Regions from separate parts of the Pseudomonas reactans genome, predicted to be linked through region 1. Evidence: predicted binding sites of a transcription regulator. Region 1 holds the regulator's gene; each other region holds the start of a gene.
What was found. Region 1 encodes FliA, which starts transcription of late flagellar genes. Its sites were predicted from a motif close to CTAAAGTTTNNNNNNNNNNNGCCGNTAA; they were not measured.
Positions count from the first base shown of each region.

Region 2: the regulator FliA is predicted to act here: its motif matches at 2,108-2,135, upstream of HX793_RS17975 (flagellin N-terminal helical domain-containing protein).
Region 3: the regulator FliA is predicted to act here: its motif matches at 2,531-2,558, upstream of HX793_RS21175 (flagellar protein MotY).
Region 4: the regulator FliA is predicted to act here: its motif matches at 3,686-3,713, upstream of flgM (flagellar biosynthesis anti-sigma factor FlgM).

Region 1 covers NZ_JACAQP010000051.1:11,419-17,013, forward strand. The annotation lists gene flhF (flagellar biosynthesis GTPase FlhF) at 1-561, shown strand, start outside; gene fleN (flagellar synthesis regulator FleN) at 667-1,500, shown strand; gene fliA (RNA polymerase sigma factor FliA) at 1,497-2,237, shown strand; gene HX793_RS30340 (chemotaxis response regulator CheY) at 2,403-2,777, shown strand; gene HX793_RS30345 (protein phosphatase CheZ) at 2,796-3,584, shown strand; gene HX793_RS30350 (chemotaxis protein CheA) at 3,596-5,595, shown strand, end outside.
Region 2 covers NZ_JACAQP010000015.1:14,942-20,536, forward strand. The annotation lists gene fliD (flagellar filament capping protein FliD) at 1-81, opposite strand, end outside; gene HX793_RS17970 (flagellar protein FlaG) at 163-519, opposite strand; gene HX793_RS17975 (flagellin N-terminal helical domain-containing protein) at 594-2,027, opposite strand; gene HX793_RS17980 (ketoacyl-ACP synthase III) at 2,293-3,222, opposite strand; gene HX793_RS17985 (flagellar hook-associated protein 3) at 3,498-5,093, opposite strand; gene flgK (flagellar hook-associated protein FlgK) at 5,108-5,595, opposite strand, start outside.
Region 3 covers NZ_JACAQP010000021.1:112,400-117,994, reverse strand. The annotation lists gene HX793_RS21180 (argininosuccinate synthase) at 212-1,429, opposite strand; gene HX793_RS21175 (flagellar protein MotY) at 1,559-2,467, opposite strand; gene pyrC (dihydroorotase) at 2,624-3,670, shown strand; gene rnt (ribonuclease T) at 3,667-4,338, shown strand; gene HX793_RS21160 (peroxiredoxin) at 4,405-5,007, opposite strand; gene HX793_RS21155 (bacterioferritin-associated ferredoxin) at 5,252-5,470, shown strand.
Region 4 covers NZ_JACAQP010000027.1:177,339-182,933, reverse strand. The annotation lists tRNA gene HX793_RS22710 (tRNA-Arg) at 169-245, shown strand; gene HX793_RS22705 (MFS transporter) at 515-1,900, shown strand; gene HX793_RS22700 (flagellar brake protein) at 1,961-2,710, opposite strand; gene HX793_RS22695 (flagella synthesis protein FlgN) at 2,806-3,276, opposite strand; gene flgM (flagellar biosynthesis anti-sigma factor FlgM) at 3,325-3,648, opposite strand; gene flgA (flagellar basal body P-ring formation chaperone FlgA) at 3,790-4,554, opposite strand; gene HX793_RS22680 (chemotaxis protein CheV) at 4,649-5,581, shown strand.

The DNA.
Region 1 (5,595 bases):
CTGGTGAGCATGGACAGCTACCGTATTGGTGCCCAGGAACAGCTCAAGACGTTGGGCCGAATTCTCAATGTGTCGGTGACCCATGTAGATCCGGGCCAGTCCCTGGCCAATGCCCTCGACCCACTGCTGCGCAAACGCGTGGTGTTGATCGATACCGCTGGCCTGCAAGCCAGCGACCCGGCATTGCGCATGCAACTGGAAAGCCTTGCCGGGCGTGGCATCAAGTCGAAGAATTACCTGGTGCTTGCAACCACCAGCCAGAAACAGGTTCTTACCGCTGCGTATCACAGCTACAAACGCTGCGGCCTGGCCGGTTGCATCCTCACCAAGCTCGATGAAACCGCGAGCCTGGGCGAGGTGCTGAGCCTGGCCATCAGTCATGAATTGCCGGTCGCCTACCTGACCGACGGGCCGCGGATCCCGGATGATCTGCATCTGCCGCGCCGTCATCAGTTGGTCAGCCGTGCAGTCAGCGTGCAAATGCAAGAAGAGCCTAGCGAGGAAGCGATGGCCGATATGTTCGCCGACCTTTACCACAACCCGGCAAAACGGGTTGGTTGAGGCAGGATGAACACCGTGAAATGTATCTACATCGATGGTCTGCAAGCGATTCACGCGGCCAAGCCATGTAGCCTGCGTCTAAGCAAGACAAGGTAAAGAAATAAAATGGGCAGCATGCATCCCGTACAGGTGATCGCGGTGACCGGCGGCAAAGGTGGCGTCGGGAAAACTAACGTGTCAGTGAATTTGTCCCTGGCCCTGGCAGAGCTTGGCCGTCGTGTCATGCTGCTGGATGCTGACCTGGGGCTGGCGAACGTCGACGTTCTGCTGGGGCTGACGCCCAAACATACCCTGGCCGATGTGATCGAAGGCCGCTGTGAGCTGCGCGATGTGCTGCTGCAGGGCCCCGGTGGCATTCGCATCGTGCCGGCCGCCTCCGGCACCCAGAGCATGGTGCACCTGAGCCCGGCGCAGCATGCCGGCCTGATCCAGGCTTTCAGTGATATCGGCGACAACCTCGACGTGCTGGTGATCGACACCGCCGCCGGGATCGGCGAGTCCGTGGTCAGCTTCGTGCGCGCAGCGCAGGAAGTGTTGCTGGTGGTCTGCGATGAACCCACCTCGATCACCGACGCCTACGCCCTGATCAAACTGCTTAACCGCGACTATGGCATGAACCGCTTCCGCGTCCTGGCCAACATGGCCCAGAGCCCGCAGGAAGGGCGCAACCTGTTCGCCAAGTTGACCAAGGTCACGGATCGCTTCCTCGATGTCGCCTTACAATACGTCGGCGCAGTTCCCTACGACGAGTGTGTGCGCAAGGCTGTGCAAAAGCAGCGTGCAGTCTACGAAGCGTTCCCTCGTTCCAAATGCGCATTGGCGTTCAAGGCTATTGCCCAGAAGGTCGATACCTGGCCGTTGCCTGCCAACCCGCGGGGGCATCTGGAGTTTTTCGTCGAGCGATTGGTGCATCAGACGAGTGCAGGACCCGTGCTATGACAGCAACCGGCTACAACGCGTACAAGAAGTCTGCCCGTGACAGTCAGGGCGAGTTGATCGAGCGCTACGCGCCCTTGGTCAAGCGCATTGCCTATCACTTGCTGGCACGCCTGCCCGCCAGCGTCCAGGTCGAAGACCTGATCCAGGCGGGCATGATCGGCCTGCTTGAAGTGTCGACCAAATACGACGCGAGCAAGGGTGCGAGTTTCGAGACGTACGCGGGTATCCGTATCCGTGGCGCGATGCTTGATGAGGTACGTAAAGGTGACTGGGCGCCGCGTTCGGTGCATCGCAATACGCGCATGGTCAGTGATGCAATTCGCGCAATTGAAGCAAAAACCGGTCGCGACGCTAAAGATCACGAAGTTGCGGCCGAACTCCAATTGAGTCTCGACGATTACTACGGGATTTTGAACGATACCTTGGGCAGCCGCCTGTTCAGTTTCGACGACCTGTTGCAGGACGGCGAACACGAAGGGCTGCACGAGGACGGCGCGAGCGCTCATATGGAGCCATCGCGTGACCTGGAAGATGAGCGTTTCCAGGGGGCGTTGGCGGATGCGATTGCCAATTTGCCGGAGCGTGAGCGACTGGTGTTGGCGCTGTACTACGACGAAGAGCTGAACCTCAAGGAAATCGGTGAGGTCCTGGGGGTCAGCGAGTCGCGGGTCAGCCAGTTGCACAGCCAGTGCGCAGCCCGCTTGCGGGGGCGTTTGGGAGAGTGGCGAGCGCGCTGACAGGCAGTGTGGGGACACTGCAGACGATACCGCGAGGGCCTGGCCTTTGCGGGTTCGACCCGTGGTGCCCCGGCAGTCCTTTTTGTGTAATGCCTGTTGATTGAAATGGCGCGTCCAGGTGCTGGGCGCGTTTAAGACTGCTTGGAGGTCGAATTGGACAAGAACATGAAAATCCTCATCGTTGATGACTTCTCAACGATGCGGCGGATCATAAAAAACCTGTTGCGTGACCTTGGGTTCACTAACACGGTCGAGGCGGATGACGGCATTACGGCGATTCCGATCCTCAACAGCGGCAGCATCGACTTTCTGGTAACGGACTGGAACATGCCGGGCATGACCGGTATCGACTTGCTGCGCCACGTGCGCGCCGACGAAAAACTGCGCAGCCTGCCTGTGCTGATGGTGACCGCCGAAGCCAAGCGTGAGCAGATCATCGAAGCCGCCCAAGCCGGGGTAAACGGTTACGTGGTCAAGCCATTCACTGCATTGGCCTTGAAAGAGAAGATCGAGAAAATCTTCGAACGCATCCACGGCTAATGCCATCGCGGGGGAGCTATGGAGCATAAAGAAACGTCACAGGGAGACTTCGAGTCGACCCTGAAAAAGCATGCTCACCAGTTGGTCGACAGCCTTGAAAAAGGCCAGTTCGGCGACGCGGTGCAGTTAATCCATGAGCTCAACCAGACCCGTGACCGCGGCCTGTACCAGGAAGTGGGCAAGCTCACACGCGAGCTGCACAGTGCGATCGTCAATTTCCAGATTGACCCGCATATGCCCCAGGCCGAGGAAATCTCCCAGATCACCGATGCCACCGAACGCCTGTCTTATGTGGTCAGGCTGACTGAGGCGGCGGCCAACCGCACCATGGACCTGGTGGAGAACGCCACGCCCCTGGTCAATGGCATGGCCAATGAAGCCCAGGCCCTCAGCGTTGACTGGGGCCGCTTCATGCGTCGGGAAGTGGGCGCGGAAGAGTTTCGTGAATTGGCGCGTCGGGTCGAAGGGTTCTTGTCACGCAGCGAGCAGGAAAACCGCACGGTTTCCAGCAACCTCAACGACATTCTGCTCGCCCAGGATTACCAGGACCTCACCGGTCAGGTGATCAAGCGTGTGACCCAGTTGGTCACCGAAGTGGAAAGCAACTTGCTCAAATTGGTGCTTATGGCAGGCCAGGTTGACCGTTTTGCCGGTATTGAACATGACCGCGAAGCGATCCTCTCGGAAAAAGATCCAAAAAAACATCTCGCCAAGGGTGAAGGTCCGCAGATTCATGCCGATAAACGTGAAGACGTTGTATCGGGTCAAGATGATGTTGATGACCTGTTATCCAGTTTAGGCTTCTAAGGAGCACCCACATGAGCTTCGGCGCCGATGAAGAAATCCTTCAGGATTTCCTTGTAGAGGCCGGCGAAATTTTAGAGCAGTTGTCCGAGCAACTGGTCGAGCTGGAAAGCCGACCGGATGATGCGAACCTGCTCAATGCAATTTTTCGCGGTTTTCACACTGTAAAAGGGGGCGCCGGCTTCCTCCAGCTCCATGAGCTGGTGGAGTGCTGCCACATCGCCGAGAACGTGTTCGACATCCTGCGCAAGGGTGAGCGTCACGTTGATTCGGAATTGATGGACGTGATTCTCGAAGCACTGGATGCGGTCAACGGCATGTTCAGCGAGGTGCGCGACCGTGCACCGATCACTGCCGCCACCCCGGAGCTGCTGGCCGCCCTGGCGCGCCTGGCGGAACCCGCCGACACCTCGGCAGCGCCTGTGGTCGAGGCGGCGCCCGAGCCTGTGGCCGAAGCCGAAGCGGATGTGACCGACAGCGAGTTCGAACAGTTGCTCAACTCCCTCAGTGCCGTGAAGGCCGAGGCTGAGGCACCCAAGGCGCCCGTCGCTGCGCCAACCAGCGAAGACATCACCGACGCTGAGTTCGAATCCCTGCTTGACCAATTGCATGGCAAAGGCCAGTTTGCAGCGGACGCCGTGGCACCTGCCGCTGCGCCCGAGGCGCCTGCGGCTAAAGCCAATACCGACATCACCGACGACGAATTCGAAGCGTTGCTCGACCAACTGCACGGCAAGGGCACCTTCGTGGCCGACGCCTTGCCGGAAGTCGCCGCCACCGCCGCAGCGCCTGCCGCAGCCAGTGCAGCACCGGCTGGCGACGGCCTGATCTCCGATCATGAGTTCGAATCGCTGCTGGACGAATTGCACGGCAAGGGCAAGTTCAGCGAAGTGGCTCCGGCCGCTGCTGCTGTTGCCACGGTTGCCGCCAAAGCCGCCGCGCCGGCTCCGGCCGCCAAGCCTGCGCCTGTAGCGGCTCCTGCTCCAGCGCGTGCCGCCGCAGCACCGGTTGCCGAGAAGCCTGCCAGTGAAGCCGAAACCACCGTGCGGGTTGATACCGCACGCCTGGACGACATCATGAACATGGTCGGCGAACTGGTACTGGTGCGTAACCGCCTGGTGCGCCTGGGCCTGAGCAGCGGCGATGAAGCCATGCAAAAGGCCGTGTCGAACCTCGACGTGGTCACCGCCGACCTGCAAACCGCCGTGATGAAAACGCGGATGCAGCCGATTAAGAAAGTCTTCGGCCGCTTCCCGCGCCTGGTTCGCGACCTCGCGCGCCAGTTGAAGAAAGAGATCAACCTGGAACTGGTGGGTGAAGAAACCGACCTCGACAAAAACCTGGTCGAGGCCTTGGCCGACCCGCTGGTCCACTTGGTGCGCAACGCCGTCGACCACGGCGTGGAAACCCCGGAAGAACGCGAGGCCTCGGGCAAATCCCGCAACGGCAAAGTGATCCTGGCGGCGGAGCAAGAAGGCGACCATATCCTGCTGTCGATTACCGACGACGGCAAAGGCATGGACCCGACCATCCTGCGTAACATCGCGGTCAAGCGTGGCGTGATGGACAAGGACGCCGCCGACCGCCTGACCGACACCGAGTGCTACAACCTGATCTTCGCCCCGGGCTTCTCGACCAAGACCGAAATTTCCGACGTGTCCGGCCGTGGCGTCGGCATGGACGTGGTGAAGACCAAGATCAGCCAGCTCAATGGCTCGATCAACATCTACTCGACCAAGGGCCAGGGCTCGAAGATCGTGATCAAGGTGCCGTTGACCTTGGCGATCATGCCGACCCTGATGGTGATGCTGGGCAACCAGGCGTTCGCCTTCCCGCTGGTCAACGTCAACGAGATCTTCCACCTCGACCTGTCGCGCACCAACGTGGTGGACGGCCAGGAAGTGGTGATCGTGCGCGACAAGGCGTTGCCCCTGTTCTACCTCAAGCGCTGGCTGGTGGCATCGGCCAAGCATGAAGAGCAGCGCGAAGGTCATGTGGTGATTCTCTCCGTGGG
Region 2 (5,595 bases), on a different contig from region 1:
TTTTTCAGCGTCCACCAGAGATTTCACAATTGCCTGGGTATCGATATGCGAACCCGGGCCGCTAATCGTTGGACCTGCCATCGTCTTTCTCCTAATTCAAAGGCTGATGCTTTATTGACGGACTACGTCTCGAACAGCACCAGCAACAAAATTCATGCCACTTCAGGCCTTCGCGTCAAACAGCAGACTGCTGGCATCGTGAAGGCTTTGAGCGAGTTTTAAAGCCGTTTCCGAAGGGATCTGGCGAATCACTTCACCACTCTCGGTAGCAATGACCTTGACCACAACCTGGTGGGTCGAATCATCAATGGAAAAATCGAGTGTGCGCTGGGTAGCCTGAATAAATTCTCGGATATCCGAGACCGCTTTTTCCAGATCAGCACGCTTGGGCTCAGTCGCAGGCTGGATCTTGGTGTCCGGCTTGGTATCGATCTGGTCGGCGATCACATTTACGGGTGCAGACACATTCTGTTGTGCCGGCGCTGGATAAGACAGGTTCAACTTGACGCTCATGTCCATGTCCAATCTCCTCATCACGTAAAAGACAAAAGGGCACGTAAACGCGCCCTTCCGTCAGTCATCAAGCATCGCTGTTACTGAAGCAGCTTCAGTACGGCAGACGGCAGCTGGTTAGCTTGCGACAGGATCGCAGTGGACGCCTGCTGCAGGGTTTGCTGCTTGGTCAGCTGAGCTGTTTCAGATGCGAAGTCAACGTCCTGGATCACGCCACGAGCTGCAGTGGAGTTGTCCGAGATGCTGCGCAGGTTCGCAACAGTGCTGTCAAAACGGTTTTGGACCGCACCGAGGTCAGCACGCTGGGAGTCGATGTTCGAGATCGCCTGGGAGATCACGTCGACAGCGTTCTGAGCGCTGGTGGAAGTCAGCACGTTAGTGTCGGAAACAGCGGTTTTCTGCGAGCTGATAGAGGTAGCACCGAACAGGGCAGTAGCACCGGCAGCACCTGCAACGGAGTAGCTGCTGCTGGAGTTCAGGGAAATAGCACCTACAGCAACCAGGTTGTCAGCCAGAGCGGTTGCGTTGGCACCAACATAGGCACCGTCGCCACCCTTGGTGTTGATGCTAATGCCTGCCGCAGCAGCGTTAGAACCGCCTACAGTGATGTTTTCACCGGTGTCGGACTTGATCGACAGGTTACCCAGCTTGGCGTCGTAGTTAACGCTGATGCCCAGTTTGGCAGCGTTGGACTTCAACTGTTCTGCCATGCTGGAAGCGTCGGTTACACCAACGAACTTAACAGTGGCGCCACCGATAGTCAGGCTGAAGTTGGCCGGTGCAGTAGCGTTGACAGTCGCGGAGTTGAAAGTGAACTGAGCTTCAGTGCTGGCAGTTGCAGCCAGGCCACTGACGCCCGCAGCGTTGATCTTGGAAGCCAGGGAGCCGGCAGTGTCAGCCGCAGTCACAGCAACAGTAGGAGCAGCGCCGCTACCGGTCAGGGTCAGGGTGTCTGGAGTAAAGCCAGTACCTGCTTTGATGGCAGCAGTTTTGAGTTGCTGCGAACCAATGGCCTTGGCCGACACGTCACCCAGAGTCATGTTGATCGTCTGGTTGGCGTTGGCGCCTACTTGGAAAGCGGTAGTACCGAAAGAACCGTCCAGCAGGTTACGACCACCGAAAGTGGTAGTAGTGGAAATACGGGTCAGTTCTGCAGTCAGTGCAGCGTATTCGGCGTTGTTCGACTTACGGTCGTCTTCGCTTGGCGAGCCGTTGGCGGATTGCAGTGCCAGGGTACGCATTTTTTGCAGAATGTTGGTGGATTCCTGCATCGCGCCTTCAGCAGTTTGCGCGATGGAGATACCGTCACCGGCGTTCTTGATGGCAGTGCCCAGGCCGTTGATTTGGCTGGTCAGACGGTTGGAGATTTGCAGGCCGGCCGCATCGTCCTTGGCGCTATTGATACGCAGGCCAGAGGACAGGCGCTGCATGGAGGTTTGCAGGGAGCCGGAAGCCTTGTTCAGGTTGTTCTGAACGGTCAACGATGCAAGGTTGGTATTTACTGTTAAAGCCATGACGAAATCCTCGTTGGATGGATACTGCGGCTTCCGGCCCTGGCATCCGCCGGGTGTGGCCTAGAGAACCTACGTAATAGTTATCGTCGTGGTAGCCGGTTGCTTGAGGATTTTTTTTGATTTTTTTACTGGCGCCGTGCCACCCCTTGCAATTCAAGGGTTTACGCGGTTCCGAAACCCCGTTTTCATTGGGTTTTCTGGCGCCAAATAAAAAACGCCGAAGCTCTTTCGAGCCTCGGCGTTTTTTATTGAGACTATCAAGGCATCAAGAACGATAGAGAATCGCCGACCCCCAAGACAAGCCCACACCAAACCCGCTGATGGCCACGCGCTTCCAGGTGGCGTCCATCACGTGCTTTTCCAGCAGCAGCGGAATGCTCGACGACACAGTGTTGCCGGTCTCGACCATGTCCTTGATGAACTTGTCCACCGGTGCATCTTCAAAGCGTCGCGCCACCGCGTCGACAATCGCCGCACTGCCCTGGTGGATGCAGAACGCGTCGATCTCGTCGGCCTTCAGATCCGACTCATTGAGCAGCTCGTGCAAATGCGCCGGCACCTTGAGCAAGGCGAAGTTGAATACCTGACGGCCATTCATGAAGAACACGCCATCGCTGACCTTCAGGTGCGGCGCGCCGGAACCGTCGGTGCCGAACTTGGACTTGCCCAGCAACCACGGCGCGTCTTCGCCCATCCAGGTAGCCGTAGCGGCATCGCCGAACAGCATGGTGGTGTTGCGGTCTTCCGGGTCGACAATCTTGGAGTACGGGTCGGCAGTGATCAGCAGGCCGTTTTTCAGGCCGGCGGCTTCCATGAAGCCCTTCATCGCGTAGATGCCGTAGACGTAGCCGGAGCAGCCCAAGGAAATATCGAACGCAGCGACGTGGGTCGGCAAGCCGAGTTTGTCCTGGACGATGGCAGCCGTGTGCGGCAGGCCCTCTTCATCACCGTTCTGGGTGACGACGATCAGCGCGTCAATCGACTCGCGCTTCAAATCCGGGTTGTTGGCAAACAAAGCGTTGACCGCCTCGACACACAGATCGGAGGTTTCCTGCGCAGCTTCCTTGCGCGGCAAGAACGCCGAACCGATCTTGCCAATGATGAACTCTTCATCCTTGGCGAATTTGGCACCCTGGGCGTAGTTATCGATCCCGTCTGCCGGCACGTAACTGGCGATGCTTTTTATGCCAATCATTGTGGCTTCCCAATACTAAATAGCTGGAGAACACCCCTGGGCCACGCCCGGAGTGCTGACAATAAAGGGGATAACCCCATAAAAATCTCGCTGAAAGCCGCCTCGCAAGGACCCTGTGACGACTTATCCTTTTCACACGATACAGTGAAGATGCGCTTTATGACTCACAGGTCACTCAATTGTGTGTGCTTTGTGCAAAACCTTCAAACAATTAAATCCCGGAAACGACAACGGCCCGCCCTGTTTCCAGGGCGGGCCGCTTGGGGTGGCGCCGATTACATCTTGTTGAACAGGCTCAACTGGGCAATTTTAACAAAGGCCAGCTGCGAAGCCTGCAACATGGTTTGCTGCAACGTCAGGTTGATGGCAGCCTCACCGATATCGATATTGGCCAGCGAGCTCATCGTCTGCGAATTAGCCAAACCCAAGCTCGCGTTCTCCTCTGCCTGTATATCCAAAGCGTTCTGACGAGCACCGATAGAGCCGCGCACCTGATCAATCTGAGTCTTGGCGTTGTTCAGGTTGCCAATGGTCTTGGCCACCACATCCTTAAGCTTGTTTTGCGCAACAAGATTTCCGTCCGTTGGCGCCTGCAAGGTTTTGCGCAATTGACTCAGGGTATCCAGCACATTCTCGTTCTTGGTACTCGTGGCCCCAACCGCAAATTGATCACCCGGCCCTGGCGGCGGCGTGGCGGTCACATCAAAAGTAACGCCAGCCACAGTGATCGAGGTCGCGCCTGCTGCCAGAGTGCCGCTAGCAATTGACTTGCTGTCCGGCGTGTAAGGTTGCGCAAACACATCATAAGTGCCGCCTGCGCCGAACTTGATCATGGCGCCCGAGTTGGGAAAGGTGCTGGCGTAAGCCGCAGGGTCCGTCACCTTGCCTCCGCTCAGTTGCGCGGCTGTCGGGTTGCTGGCGGTACGCGACACACTGAATACATCCGGCTTCGTACTGAGGCTGAAAGACTTGCCGGCAACCGCCGCATCAGTCGGAGCACCCGGTGCCACATCCTTGCCCAGGTTCAAACTGATATCGAACTTCACGCCTCGCAGATTGACACTGGACGCGCCTTCCTTCGTCGCATCAAAGGTACCATTGCCAGGAATTTCCGACGTGATGTCGTTACCGTCTTTGTCGGTTACGCTGTATTGGGTGCTGCTGCTGAATGTCAGCTTATAGGGCTGACCGTCGGCAAAGCTCTTACTGTAGGTAGTGCCGGACGTAATCAGGCCAGAGGAAATTGCTACCTTGCCGTCATCCACAGCAGGTGGTACCAGGATCCGCGTTGCCTGGGTTCGCCCCGTGTTGGGAGAACCTTCAAGCAGAGATTTGCCGGTGTCTCCAGCTGACATCGTAAGGCTATTCGAAATCTGCAGGCTCAGCGGGGTCTCATCGCCTTGATAAGTGTACGTGCCATCGTTGTTACGGGAATAAGGAGGGGTCTCTGTCTTACTTCCCGAGAACATGTACTTGCCATTGGCATCCTTGGAGTTGAGCAGGCCGAGTATCTGGTCTTCAAGCGCCCCCACTTCACTGGCAATTGACTTGCGATCGTCGTCACTGATGCCAACGTTACCGGCACGCAGCGCCAGCTCGCTGGCTTTCTGCAGCGCGGTGTTAACACTATCCAGCACGCTTTCTTCGTTCGTAAGGGAGTTCTTCAAACTATTAATGTTGCCGTTGAACTGCCCCAGCATATCTTTCTGTTGTTGCAACAAAAGCAGTCGCGCAGCGGCAACAGGATCATCGCCCGCAGTTTGTACCCGCACACCGGAACTCGCTTGATCCTGGGCCTTCACCACACTGGAATAGTTATTTTGATACTGATTTGCACTGACTTCGTAAAACTGCTGTGTAGAAATACGCATCGTCTCAGACTCCTTTAAAGGGCATTGATCAGTGTGCTGAAGGTTTCTTGCGCAGCTTTGATGATCTGCGACGACGCGGTGTAGTACTGCTGGAATCTGATCATGTCGCCCGCCTCTTCATCCAGGTTGACCTGAGAGACTGAATTGCGCGCATTTTTGTTGGCAGTCAGCAGCGCGTTGGTCGCCGTGCTGTCGGAAGCTGCCGAAGCGGCTTTGCCGCCCACAGTCGATACCAACTTGCTGTTGGCCCCCACCAGGCTGGTACCGCCACTGCCATCCGCAGCCGTACCAACAGTCGCCTTGGTCTGCAGGTTGAGCAGTTCCTGAGCGTTGCGGTTGTCGGACTTGCCGGAGGCGTTGAAGGAAAAGGTGGTGCTGTCACCGCCAGCCGGCGAGCCGCCCACTGTAGTGTCGAAGCTGAAACTTTTGGCCGGCGTCACCAGCGCACCGTTGGCATCGCGCATAGGGACGTTGATCGTGATTTTATTGGCCTGCCCGGGGA
Region 3 (5,595 bases), on a different contig from region 1:
ATTATCTGTAAGACTAGTTCCTACACAGATGTAAAAAATTCATTCCCCCTACAAACTTTCAACAACAACTCACTAAAACCCATCTCTGATAACGATTTTGAGGAAAAAATCCACAGACGTTTAATCGGTATAAACATAAACATCTCTACAAAATCACAGGCAAAAAAATGGCCCCTTGAACAAGGGGCCATTCTTCATACCGCGCTGAGGCTTAGAACAGCGAGCGGCCTTTGTTGGCTGCAATACGCATGCGCAATGCGTTCAACTTGATAAAGCCTGCCGCGTCTGCCTGGTTGTAAGCACCGCCGTCTTCTTCGAAGGTGGCGATGTTGGCATCGAACAGCGACTCATCGGACTTGCGACCGGTCACGATCACGTTGCCTTTGTACAGCTTCAGGCGCACAACGCCGTTCACGTGAACCTGGGAAGCGTCGATCATCTGTTGCAGCATCAGACGCTCAGGGCTCCACCAGTAGCCGGTGTAGATCAGGCTGGCGTACTTGGGCATCAACTCGTCTTTGAGGTGAGCCACTTCGCGGTCCAGAGTGATGGACTCGATGGCACGGTGGGCACGCAGCATGATGGTGCCGCCTGGGGTTTCGTAGCAGCCGCGGGACTTCATGCCCACATAACGGTTCTCAACGATGTCGAGACGGCCGATACCGTGTTCACCACCGATACGGTTCAGGGTCGCCAGCACGGTGGCCGGGGTCATTTCGACGCCGTCCAGCGCGACGATGTCGCCGTTGCGGTAGGTCAGTTCCAGGTACTGCGGCTTGTCGGGAGCGTTCTCCGGGGAGACGGTCCACTTCCACATGTCTTCTTCGTGCTCGGTCCAGGTGTCTTCCAGCACGCCGCCTTCATAGGAGATGTGCAGCAGGTTGGCGTCCATCGAGTACGGGGACTTTTTCTTGCCGTGACGCTCGATCGGGATCGCGTGCTTTTCAGCGTAATCCATCAGCTTTTCACGGGACAGCAGGTCCCATTCACGCCAAGGGGCAATCACTTTCACGCCAGGCTTGAGGGCGTAGGCACCCAGCTCGAAACGCACCTGGTCGTTGCCCTTGCCGGTAGCGCCATGGGAAATGGCGTCGGCGCCGGTTTCGTTGGCGATTTCGATCAGGCGTTTGGCGATCAGCGGACGTGCGATGGAGGTACCCAGCAGGTACTCGCCTTCGTAGACGGTGTTGGCGCGAAACATCGGGAAAACGAAATCGCGGACGAACTCTTCGCGCAGGTCGTCAATGTAGATCTCTTTCACGCCCATGGCTTGCGCCTTGGCACGTGCAGGTTCGACCTCTTCGCCCTGACCCAGGTCAGCGGTGAAGGTCACCACTTCACAGTTATAAGTATCCTGCAGCCACTTGAGGATCACCGAAGTGTCCAGGCCGCCGGAATACGCGAGAACGACCTTGTTTACGTCGGCCATGCCATCACTCCACGGGGTTGTACGGAAAGCCGTCGATTCTACCGACCAAAACCGCGAATTTACAGGGGCGCGACAGCAAATGAAGATAAAGCGACAGATTATGTCGAACGGGCGACCGATGGTCGCACCTTAGGACGTGTGTGCGGGGTTGCTTGGACCAGTGGCCTGAGGCGCCGGTTTCTCGGGGGCGGCCACGCGTTCAAGCTGGATATTCACGCGACGGTTGCGTGCCCGGTTGGCCGCATTGGTGTTGGGCGCCAGTGGATAGCTTTCGCCATGGAAGCGCAGGGTGATCTGCGACTCCTGGATCCCGTTGGCCTTGAAGTAGTCCATGACCGCCAGGCCACGACGGCGCGAGACGTCTCGATTGGTCAGACGATTACCGCTGTTGTCCGAATGGCCATTCAATTCGATATGGTTGACGGTCGGGTCGGCCTTCATGAACGCGAGAATCACGTCGAGTTTCTTCTTGGCGGCCGCATCCAGCTCGATTCCGCCACCGGGGAAACCGACTTCGGTCTGTTTGACCTGGTCGTAATTCATCGGCAATAGCTTGGCGGTGCACAGTTGGTAATCGTTGTAAGCCTTGTTGAATTTGACCGGCAGCAGGCGGATCTCCGAATAGCCACCTTCACGCCCATAGTGCCGCACGGTCGGGCTGCGCCCTTCCAGCAAGCCATTGAACAGACGCCCGGCCTGGGCCTGGGAGCTGTTGAACAACACATCGCCACTGCCAGCACGCACGGCACCGAGGTTGATATCACCTCGCCCCGGCTGCCACGGCGCTGCGGCGGCCAGCAACGTGGCCGAACCGGCTCCCAGCGAGCCGTTGTAGGCTTTCAGACGAAATGTCGCCTGCTCGCCGGCCCGGCGCACGAACTCACCCGAACCGAAATCGGTGATCGGCTGGGTCAGGCGGCACTCGAACTGGTCGCCTTCCACCTTCCACTCAATATTCTCCAGACGTGTCTGGAACGTGAGGGCCATCGCAGGCAGGCTGGCGAACACACTGAGCAGGGCTAGATATTGCTGGCGCACGGGCGGCTCCACTGGTTTCTACAACACTTCAAAGCGTCATACATCGATAAGGCATACCCAAGGCTATCGGTTGCATCCTGCAAAACTTGATAGCGAGTGCCTGACAGAGTCTTTTCCGGTAGCATTCCCACCAGATTGACCCGCCTGGAATCCCCAATGTCCGACCGCCTGACCCTGCTGCGTCCCGACGACTGGCATATTCATCTTCGCGATGGTGCTGCGTTACCCCACACCGTGGCCGATGTCGCGCGCACGTTTGGCCGCGCCATCATCATGCCTAACCTGGTACCTCCGGTGCGTAATGCCGAGCAAGCCGATGCCTATCGCCAGCGTATCCTCGCTGCGCGACCAGCCGGCAGCCGCTTCGAACCGTTGATGGTGCTGTACCTCACCGACCGTACCCAGCCCTTCGAGATTCGTGAAGCCAAGGCCAGCGGCTTTGTGCACGCGGCCAAGCTGTACCCGGCCGGCGCGACCACCAACTCCGATTCCGGCGTGACCAGTATCGACAAGATCCTGCCGGCCATCGAAGCCATGGCCGAAGTCGGCATGCCACTGTTGATCCACGGTGAAGTCACCCGTGGCGACGTGGACGTGTTCGATCGCGAGAAGATCTTCATCGACGAACATATGCGCCGAGTGGTCGAGCTGTTCCCGACCCTCAAGGTGGTGTTCGAGCACATCACCACCGCCGATGCCGTGCAGTTCGTCAGCGAGGCCTCGGCCAACGTTGGCGCAACCATCACTGCGCATCACCTGCTGTACAACCGCAACCATATGCTGGTGGGCGGGATTCGGCCGCACTTCTATTGCCTGCCGATCCTCAAGCGCAACACCCACCAGGTGGCCTTGCTGGATGCAGCGACCAGCGGCAATCCTAAGTTCTTCCTCGGCACCGACTCCGCGCCTCACGCCCAGCACGCCAAAGAAGCGGCGTGCGGCTGTGCCGGTTGCTACACCGCCTATGCAGCGATCGAGTTGTATGCCGAAGCGTTCGAACAACGCAACGCCCTGGACAAGCTCGAAGGTTTCGCCAGCCTCAACGGCCCGCGTTTCTACGGCCTGCCGGCGAATACCGACCGCATCACCCTGGTCCGTGAAGACTGGACCGCCCCTGCCAGCCTGCCGTTTGGCGAGCTGACTGTTATCCCGCTGCGCGCCGGTGAAACACTGCGCTGGCGCCTGCTGGAGGAAAGCAAGTGAGTGAAGACCATTACGACGACGAACACGAGCACAGTGGCGGCGGCTCCCGTCACCCGATGGCCGAGCGGTTCCGCGGCTATCTGCCGGTTGTCATCGACGTAGAAACCGGTGGTTTCAATTGCGCCACCGACGCGTTGCTGGAAATTGCCGCAACGACGATTGGTATGGATGAGCAGGGTTTTGTGTTCCCGGAACACACCCACTTCTTCCGTGTCGAGCCGTTTGAAGGCGCGAATATCGAAGCCGCCGCTTTGGAATTCACGGGCATCAAGCTCGATCACCCACTGCGCATGGCGGTAAGTGAAGAAGCGGCGCTCACCGATATCTTCCGTGGCGTGCGCAAGGCGTTGAAGGCCAATGGCTGCAAACGCGCGATCCTGGTCGGCCACAACAGCAGCTTCGACCTGGGCTTCCTGAACGCCGCCGTGGCGCGGTTGGACATGAAGCGCAACCCGTTCCACCCGTTCTCCAGCTTCGACACGGCCACCCTCGCCGGCTTGGCTTATGGCCAGACCGTGTTGGCGAAAGCCTGCCAGGCAGCCGGTATCGACTTTGACGGGCGTGAGGCCCACTCGGCTCGCTACGACACCGAGAAGACCGCCGAGCTGTTCTGCGGCATCGTCAACCGCTGGAAAGACATGGGCGGCTGGGAAGACTTCAACGATTGAGGTGATTATCCCGCCCATAAAAAAACCGGCCTTCTCAGGCCGGTTTTTTTGTACCTCGAGCCTGGCTTACAGCTTGCCAGCGTTCTCGGTCAGGTAAGCCGCAACGCCTTCTGGCGAAGCGTTCATGCCTTTGTCGCCTTTTTTCCAGTTGGCAGGGCAAACTTCGCCGTGCTCTTCGTGGAATTGCAGGGCGTCGACCAGGCGGATCAGCTCTTCCATGTTACGACCCAGTGGCAGGTCGTTGATGATCTGGGAGCGAACAACACCCTTGTCGTCGATCAGGAACGCGCCACGGAACGCCACGCCGCCTTCGGACTCAACGTCGTAGGCCTTGGCGATGTCGTGCTTCATGTCGGCAGCCATGGTGTATTTGACTTTGCCGATGCCGCCATCATTGATGGCGGTGTTGCGCCAGGCGTTGTGGGTGAAATGGGAGTCGATGGAAACGGCTACCACTTCAACGTTGCGCGCCTTGAAATCGTCCATGCGGTGGTCCAGAGCGATCAGCTCCGAAGGGCAGACGAAGGTGAAGTCCAGCGGGTAGAAGAACACCAGGCCGTATTTGCCTTTGATGGCTTCAGACAGTTTGAAGCTGTCTACGATTTCGCCATTGCCGAGGACGGCTGGGACGTCGAAATCCGGGGCTTGTTTGCCGACGAGTACGCTCATTGGGTATCTCCTGATGTGAGGGTGACGATTGAAGTAAAAGGACCGGCCCCGAGTCTGCCGCATTCAAGCGACAGCCCTGTGACGCAGTCACGCTTCGTGAAGACCGACCATCATACACTGAAAAAACCGTTCGTCAGTGCGGGCGCGATGCCAGCAAATACCCTATGAATCTACTTTGACAATCATTCTCGTTAACATTAAGATCCATCGCACTTAAGCCTTAAACCCGCGACGGTTCTCCCTTATGTATGTGTGCCTCTGTACTGGCGTCACCGACGGACAAATCCGCGAAGCAATCTATGAAGGTTGCTGCAGCTACAAGGAAGTGCGTGAAACCACCGGCGTTGCCAGCCAGTGCGGTAAATGTGCTTGCCTCGCCAAGCAAGTGGTTCGGGAAACCCTGACGCAGCTGCAGACAGCCCAGGCCGCGCTCCCCTATTCAGCAGAATTTACACACGCCTGATTGGCGTGTTTTAAAGAACCGGACTTAGTGTCCGGTTTTTTTATGCCCGCAATTCAATAAGTTAGCGCTAAGACGCGGAACACAAACATTCTTATTCCGATTAATTTTCATTTATTATTCAATAA
Region 4 (5,595 bases), on a different contig from region 1:
ATTTTGCACGATAGCCTCACTAGCCCGTGTTTGCGGGCTCAAGGTAGGATAAATAAGGCCGGCATCGACCTACACTCAAAAAGCCCACGGACGACATGACAAAACCCACCTCGGCCGTTAACATGCACGCCGTCCGTCGCCGCGCCTTTAGCGTAGCGGCTGTCATTTGTCCCAGTAGCTCAATTGGATAGAGCATCCCCCTCCTAAGGGGAAGGTTGGCCGTTCGAACCGGCCCTGGGACACCAGATCCAAAGCCCCGCACAGATCCGTCTGGCGGGGCTTTTTTGTGGGTGTTTTCCGAAGATGGGTCGAACCTTGCCGGGGTTATGGGTTCACAGCCCTGGCATCGTGTATTTATAGCGATTCGTGTATCCCGCGAGCAGCCGGACAGCGTCTGAACCTTTAAGCAAAATAATCCCCGGAAACAGCGCATACCGCCTGTCCGGACCCGGCCACCCCGGACTATCATGCCGATAGCCCTGTCTCTCACCGCAAGGAGCCGCTCGGAACGCCGATGCGCCAGATCTGGAAATCTTTTCGAGCCCTTTATTTCGCCTCCTTGATGATGCTGATCGGCTCCGGCCTGCTCAGTACTTACCTGGCCCTGCGCCTGGCGGCCGATCATGTCGACAGCCTGTGGGTCGGCGCGTTGATGGCGGCCAACTATTTTGGCCTGGTGCTGGGTGGCAAGATCGGGCATCGCCTGATTGCCCGGGTCGGGCATATTCGCGCCTATGCGACCTGCGCCGGGATCGTCGGCGCGGCGGTGTTGGGCCACGGGCTGATCGATTGGCTGCCGGCGTGGATCGTGCTGCGGATGATCGTCGGCCTGGGCATGATGTGCCAGTACATGGTCATCGAGAGCTGGCTCAATGAGCAGGCCGATGCCAAGCAGCGTGGCGTGGTGTTCAGCGGCTATATGATTGCGTCTTACCTGGGCCTGGTGCTCGGCCAACTGATTCTGGTCATGCACCCTCAATTGGGTCTTGAGTTGCTGATGCTGGTCGCGCTGTGTTTTGCGCTGTGCCTGGTGCCGGTGGCCATGACGCGGCGCATTCACCCGGCGCCTCTGCATCCTGCCCCGATGGAGCCGCGCTTCTTTATCAAACGCGTGCCGCAGTCCCTGAGTACCGTGCTTGGCGCGGGGCTGATCGTCGGCTCGTTCTACGGTCTGGCGCCGTTGTATGCCTCTCAGCAGGGCTTGACCACCGAGCAAGTGGGTCTGTTCATGGGTAGCTGCATTTTTGCCGGGCTAGTGGTGCAGTGGCCATTGGGCTGGCTGTCTGACCGCTATGATCGCGCGCTGCTGATCCGCTGCTTCGCGCTGTGCCTGGCCGTGGCGGCGTTGCCGTTGGCGATACTGACCCAGGTGCCGCTGGAAGTGTTGTTCGTGGCAGGTTTTGTCTGCTCTCTGGTGCAGTTCTGTCTGTATCCGCTGGCGGTGGCGTTCTCCAACGACCACGTGGAAGGCGATCGACGCGTGTCGCTGACGGCCATGCTGTTGGTGACCTACGGCGTCGGCGCCAGTGTCGGGCCGTTGCTCGCCGGCGTGGTGATGAAGCTGTTCGGCAGCCACATGCTGTATGCGTTTTTCAGCCTGTGTGCGTTGATCCTGGTATGGCGCATCCGACCGAAAGCGGTGACCAACCTGCATCAGGTGGATGATGCACCGTTGCACCACGTGGCAATGCCCGACAGCATGTCCAGTTCGCCGCTGGTGGCTTGTCTCGATCCGCGGGTAGACGAGGCCGTGGTGCAGGAACAAATGCAAACCGCCGCCCCTGAACCTGAACCGGAAGCGGCGTTGAGCCCCGAAGCGGACGAGCCGCCCTTTGTAGGACCGCCTGCGCCCGCGGGGCCGGACGAGCACCCTCACGACTTGAGCAGGGCGCGCCCCTGAATGCAAAACGGGCAGATTCCATCAGGATCTGCCCGTTTTTTTTGCCGAGATCTTTAAGCTTTAAAAATCGTCGTCTTTGTCGAAGCGTCGTGCTTCGCGTTGCAACTGGTACACAAAGCGCTCGACCTGGCGCTGCACCAAGCCACTCATGTTATGGAAGCGCACGCCGGCGAAGGTGGTGTTGATCTTCTCTTCGAAGTGCAAGTAGCGCAGTTCGACCGAGGTGGTCATGCTGCCAAAGGGCAGGGCAGCGATAAAGCGGTCGTAGACCTGGCCCAGTTGCAAGCGCTCGGAGATATCGCCTTCAAAACGCAGTTTGCAGCCGGTGGCGGAAATATCCAGCAGCTTGCCGCTGATAGGCGCCTTGAGCTTCTCGCCACCCAGCTCGATGTTGACCAGTTGGGCCAGCTTCAAGGCGGCGCGGAAGGCATTGCGGCGCTGATGGTAGACCACTTCGTCGGGCAGGCTGCCGGTGTAGATGCGGTGGCCGTCCTGTTCGCTGATGCTCAGGCTGCCGTTGCTTTCCCAGGCAACGCGTACGCCTTCGTGGAAGCCTTCGATGCGGAAGGGTTCGCCGTTTTCCAGGTAGCGTTCGCCGTCGCGGGGGATCATTTCATCCAGGGCCAGGGTGCCGCTGTCGCGATTGACGTCCACCAGGTAGCTCTGGAAGCGCTGGCTTCGCTCATGAAAGGTGATGATCAGCGGGTCATGGCTGTCTTGCAGCATCCGCAAGGTGCTGGCGATTTCCAGAGGCGTGGTGAGGACCTTGGGTGGCTGCGGGGCATCTTCCGCATTAAGGGCGTTGAACACGGTTCTTCCATCTCCAGACAAAATACGACAACACGCAAGAGCAGGCATTCTGCCAGTATGTGGCGCGCCTTGGATAGGTGCGCTGTAAACAGGCGTCAGGCTTGGCTGCGGGTGCTTGGCTTGACCAGGCGCGAGGTGGAACCCTGGGCGTTGTAAAGCGCCGGAGGCTCTCCGCCGTGAAGTATACGCAACTGGTTGGCGGTCGTGGCTTGCTGAAGCTGGATCGACTGACCGTTGAGCAGGTTGGTTTCCTGGCACTGGCTGAGCAACTGATTGAGCTCCTTACTCTGCGCCAGTAACTGATCGCCGACCGTGGAGTGGCTGGCCAGTTGCGCCAGGCCATCATGGTCCGCCGGCAGGCCCAGGTTGATGAGGATCTCGCTGCGTTTTTTGCCGTGCTGTTCCAGCAGGATAATCAGCGACTGCTTGCGCGCCAGAATTTCTTCGAGCAGGGGCATGTCCCGACCGAAGAGGGCCAGGGTTTCTTCCCGAAGCAGCTCAAGCAGCTGTTGGGTCGGGGCTAGATCATCAATGATCAGTTGAAGCAGATTTTCGTCGTGATGCATGGCTGGCCTTGGGGTTTAAGCGTCCAAAAGCCCTGCGCAGGCCTTTGCCTAGCGCTCGGCTTCGAAATTAAGCAGCTTGCTGGCTACACGGTTGCTGTCGACTTTATAGCTGCCATCGGCGATTGCCTGTTTCAATTCGGCCACGCGGGCTTTATTGACTACCGGTTGATCGCGCAGCGAGTCAGTGACCTTCTGCAACTGTTGAGCCTCGTTGCTCAGGTGTACGGATTCCCCGCTCTGGCTGACGCTGGCCTGTTCTGCCTTGGCGGGCAGTGGCTGGGCCTTGGCTTCTACGCTGTCTTTGGTGCCAGTGGCTCGCGTAGGGGCCGACGGGGTCGGGGTGTTATTTAAACGACTGAAATCGATGACCATGATCAAAAAACCTCTGGGTATTTGGACGCTTGCCATGTTTTCGGCCATACCCGGACAAACTTTAGGCTCGATTGACAATAAAACCTACAGGCCGGCATCCAGCCAACAGTGTAGGAAAAGCAGGCGCTTGATACCAGTAATCTATAGAGCCACCTCTACCTGGCCCGGTGCGGTGACTCGCGCCTTGATCACCCGGTTGGAATTAAGGTTCTTCACGCGTATCTGTTCGCTCATGCCGCCGTTGGACAACGCTTCCCCCGGCATTTTCACCTGCAGCGCACCGCTGCTGGCGGAAATCACCACTTGGTCGCCCTTGCGAATCACTTCGGCTTGCTCCAGATGCACCAGGGTGATGACTTGGTCCGTGACCACTGGTCGGGTCAACTTCTGTCCGACCGCCTGGTCGAGAGAGGTCAGGTAGCCCTGACTGATCATGCTGATGTCGCGTTCGCGAAGGACCACGTCCTCGAAACCGATGATCCCGGTACGTTTGAGGGGGCGGGCAACCACCACCACATCACGGAAGAGCTTGACCTGGGCCGGCACGAACACGGTCCAGGGCGAGGCGCCATCGCAGCGGACCTTGACCGTCACACGGCCGATCGGCTGGGCGGGGCTTTCCAGGGTGGCTGTCAATTCCTTGTCGCACATGGGCATGCGCAAGCGCGGGTCCAATTGGTTGACCTGGATTTCATAGCGCCCCGGCGTCTGGGTGGTCGCCAGATAATCTTCTACAGTGAACTCAAGAAAGCCTTGGGTGACGCCGATAAGTAGATCAGGCAAGGTGACGTTGTCTGCGCGGGCCGTGGCGCCCAGGCCCAGGGCAAGCAACACCAGCGGTGCGCAGAGCGATCTGCGAAACCGTGTCAGGACGGGGCGTCGGGAAACTGTCGTTTTAATATCCATGACCAATAAATAGCAAAGGCCGTGCCGTTTAGCATTGGGTGCGCGTCACTGCCCTTATAGGTATGGCCAAAGGTTTTAGCGTGGGAGTCAAGGCATGGCAGGAGTAATGGATTCAGTAAACCAGCGCACACAGCTGGTAGGGCAGAATCGCCTGGAGTTGTTGCTTTTTCGCCTGGATGGCAAGCAGTTGTATGGCATCAACGTGTTCAAAGTGCGGGAAGTGCTGCAATGCCCCAAGCTGACGATCATGCCCAAGTCCAGCCCGGTGGTGTGTGGCGTCGCCAACATCCGTGGCGCGACGATACCGATTCTTGACCTGGCCCTGGCCACCGGTTCGGCGGGTTTACAGGACCGCGAGAACCCGTTCGTCATCATTACCGAGTACAACACCAAGACCCAGGGTTTTCTGGTGCGCTCGGTGGAGCGCATCGTCAACATGAACTGGGAAGAGATCCATCCGCCGCCCAAGGGCACTGGTCGCGATCACTACCTCACGGCGGTGACGCGGGTGGATAATCAGTTGGTGGAAATCATCGACGTGGAGAAGATCCTCGCCGAAGTGGCCCCCACCTCGGAATCGATTTCCGTGGGGGTGGTAGACGCCGAAACCGCGCACAAGGCGGTCTCCCTGCGCGTGCTGACCGTGGACGACTCCTCGGTGGCGCGCAAGCAGGTGACCCGTTGCCTGCAAACGGTCGGCGTGGAAGTGGTGGCCCTCAACGATGGTCGCCAGGCGCTGGATTACCTGCGCAAGCTGGTGGACGACGGCAAGAAGCCGGAAGAAGAATTCTTGATGATGATCTCCGACATCGAGATGCCGGAAATGGACGGCTACACCCTCACGGCCGAGATACGCAACGATCCACGCATGCAAAAATTGCATATCATCCTGCATACTTCGTTGTCGGGTGTATTCAATCAGGCGATGGTCAAGAAGGTCGGTGCCGATGACTTCCTGGCCAAATTCCGTCCTGATGACCTGGCATCCCGGGTAGTCGACCGGATCAAGGCAGCAGATCACGGCTAGGGGGATTTCCCCTG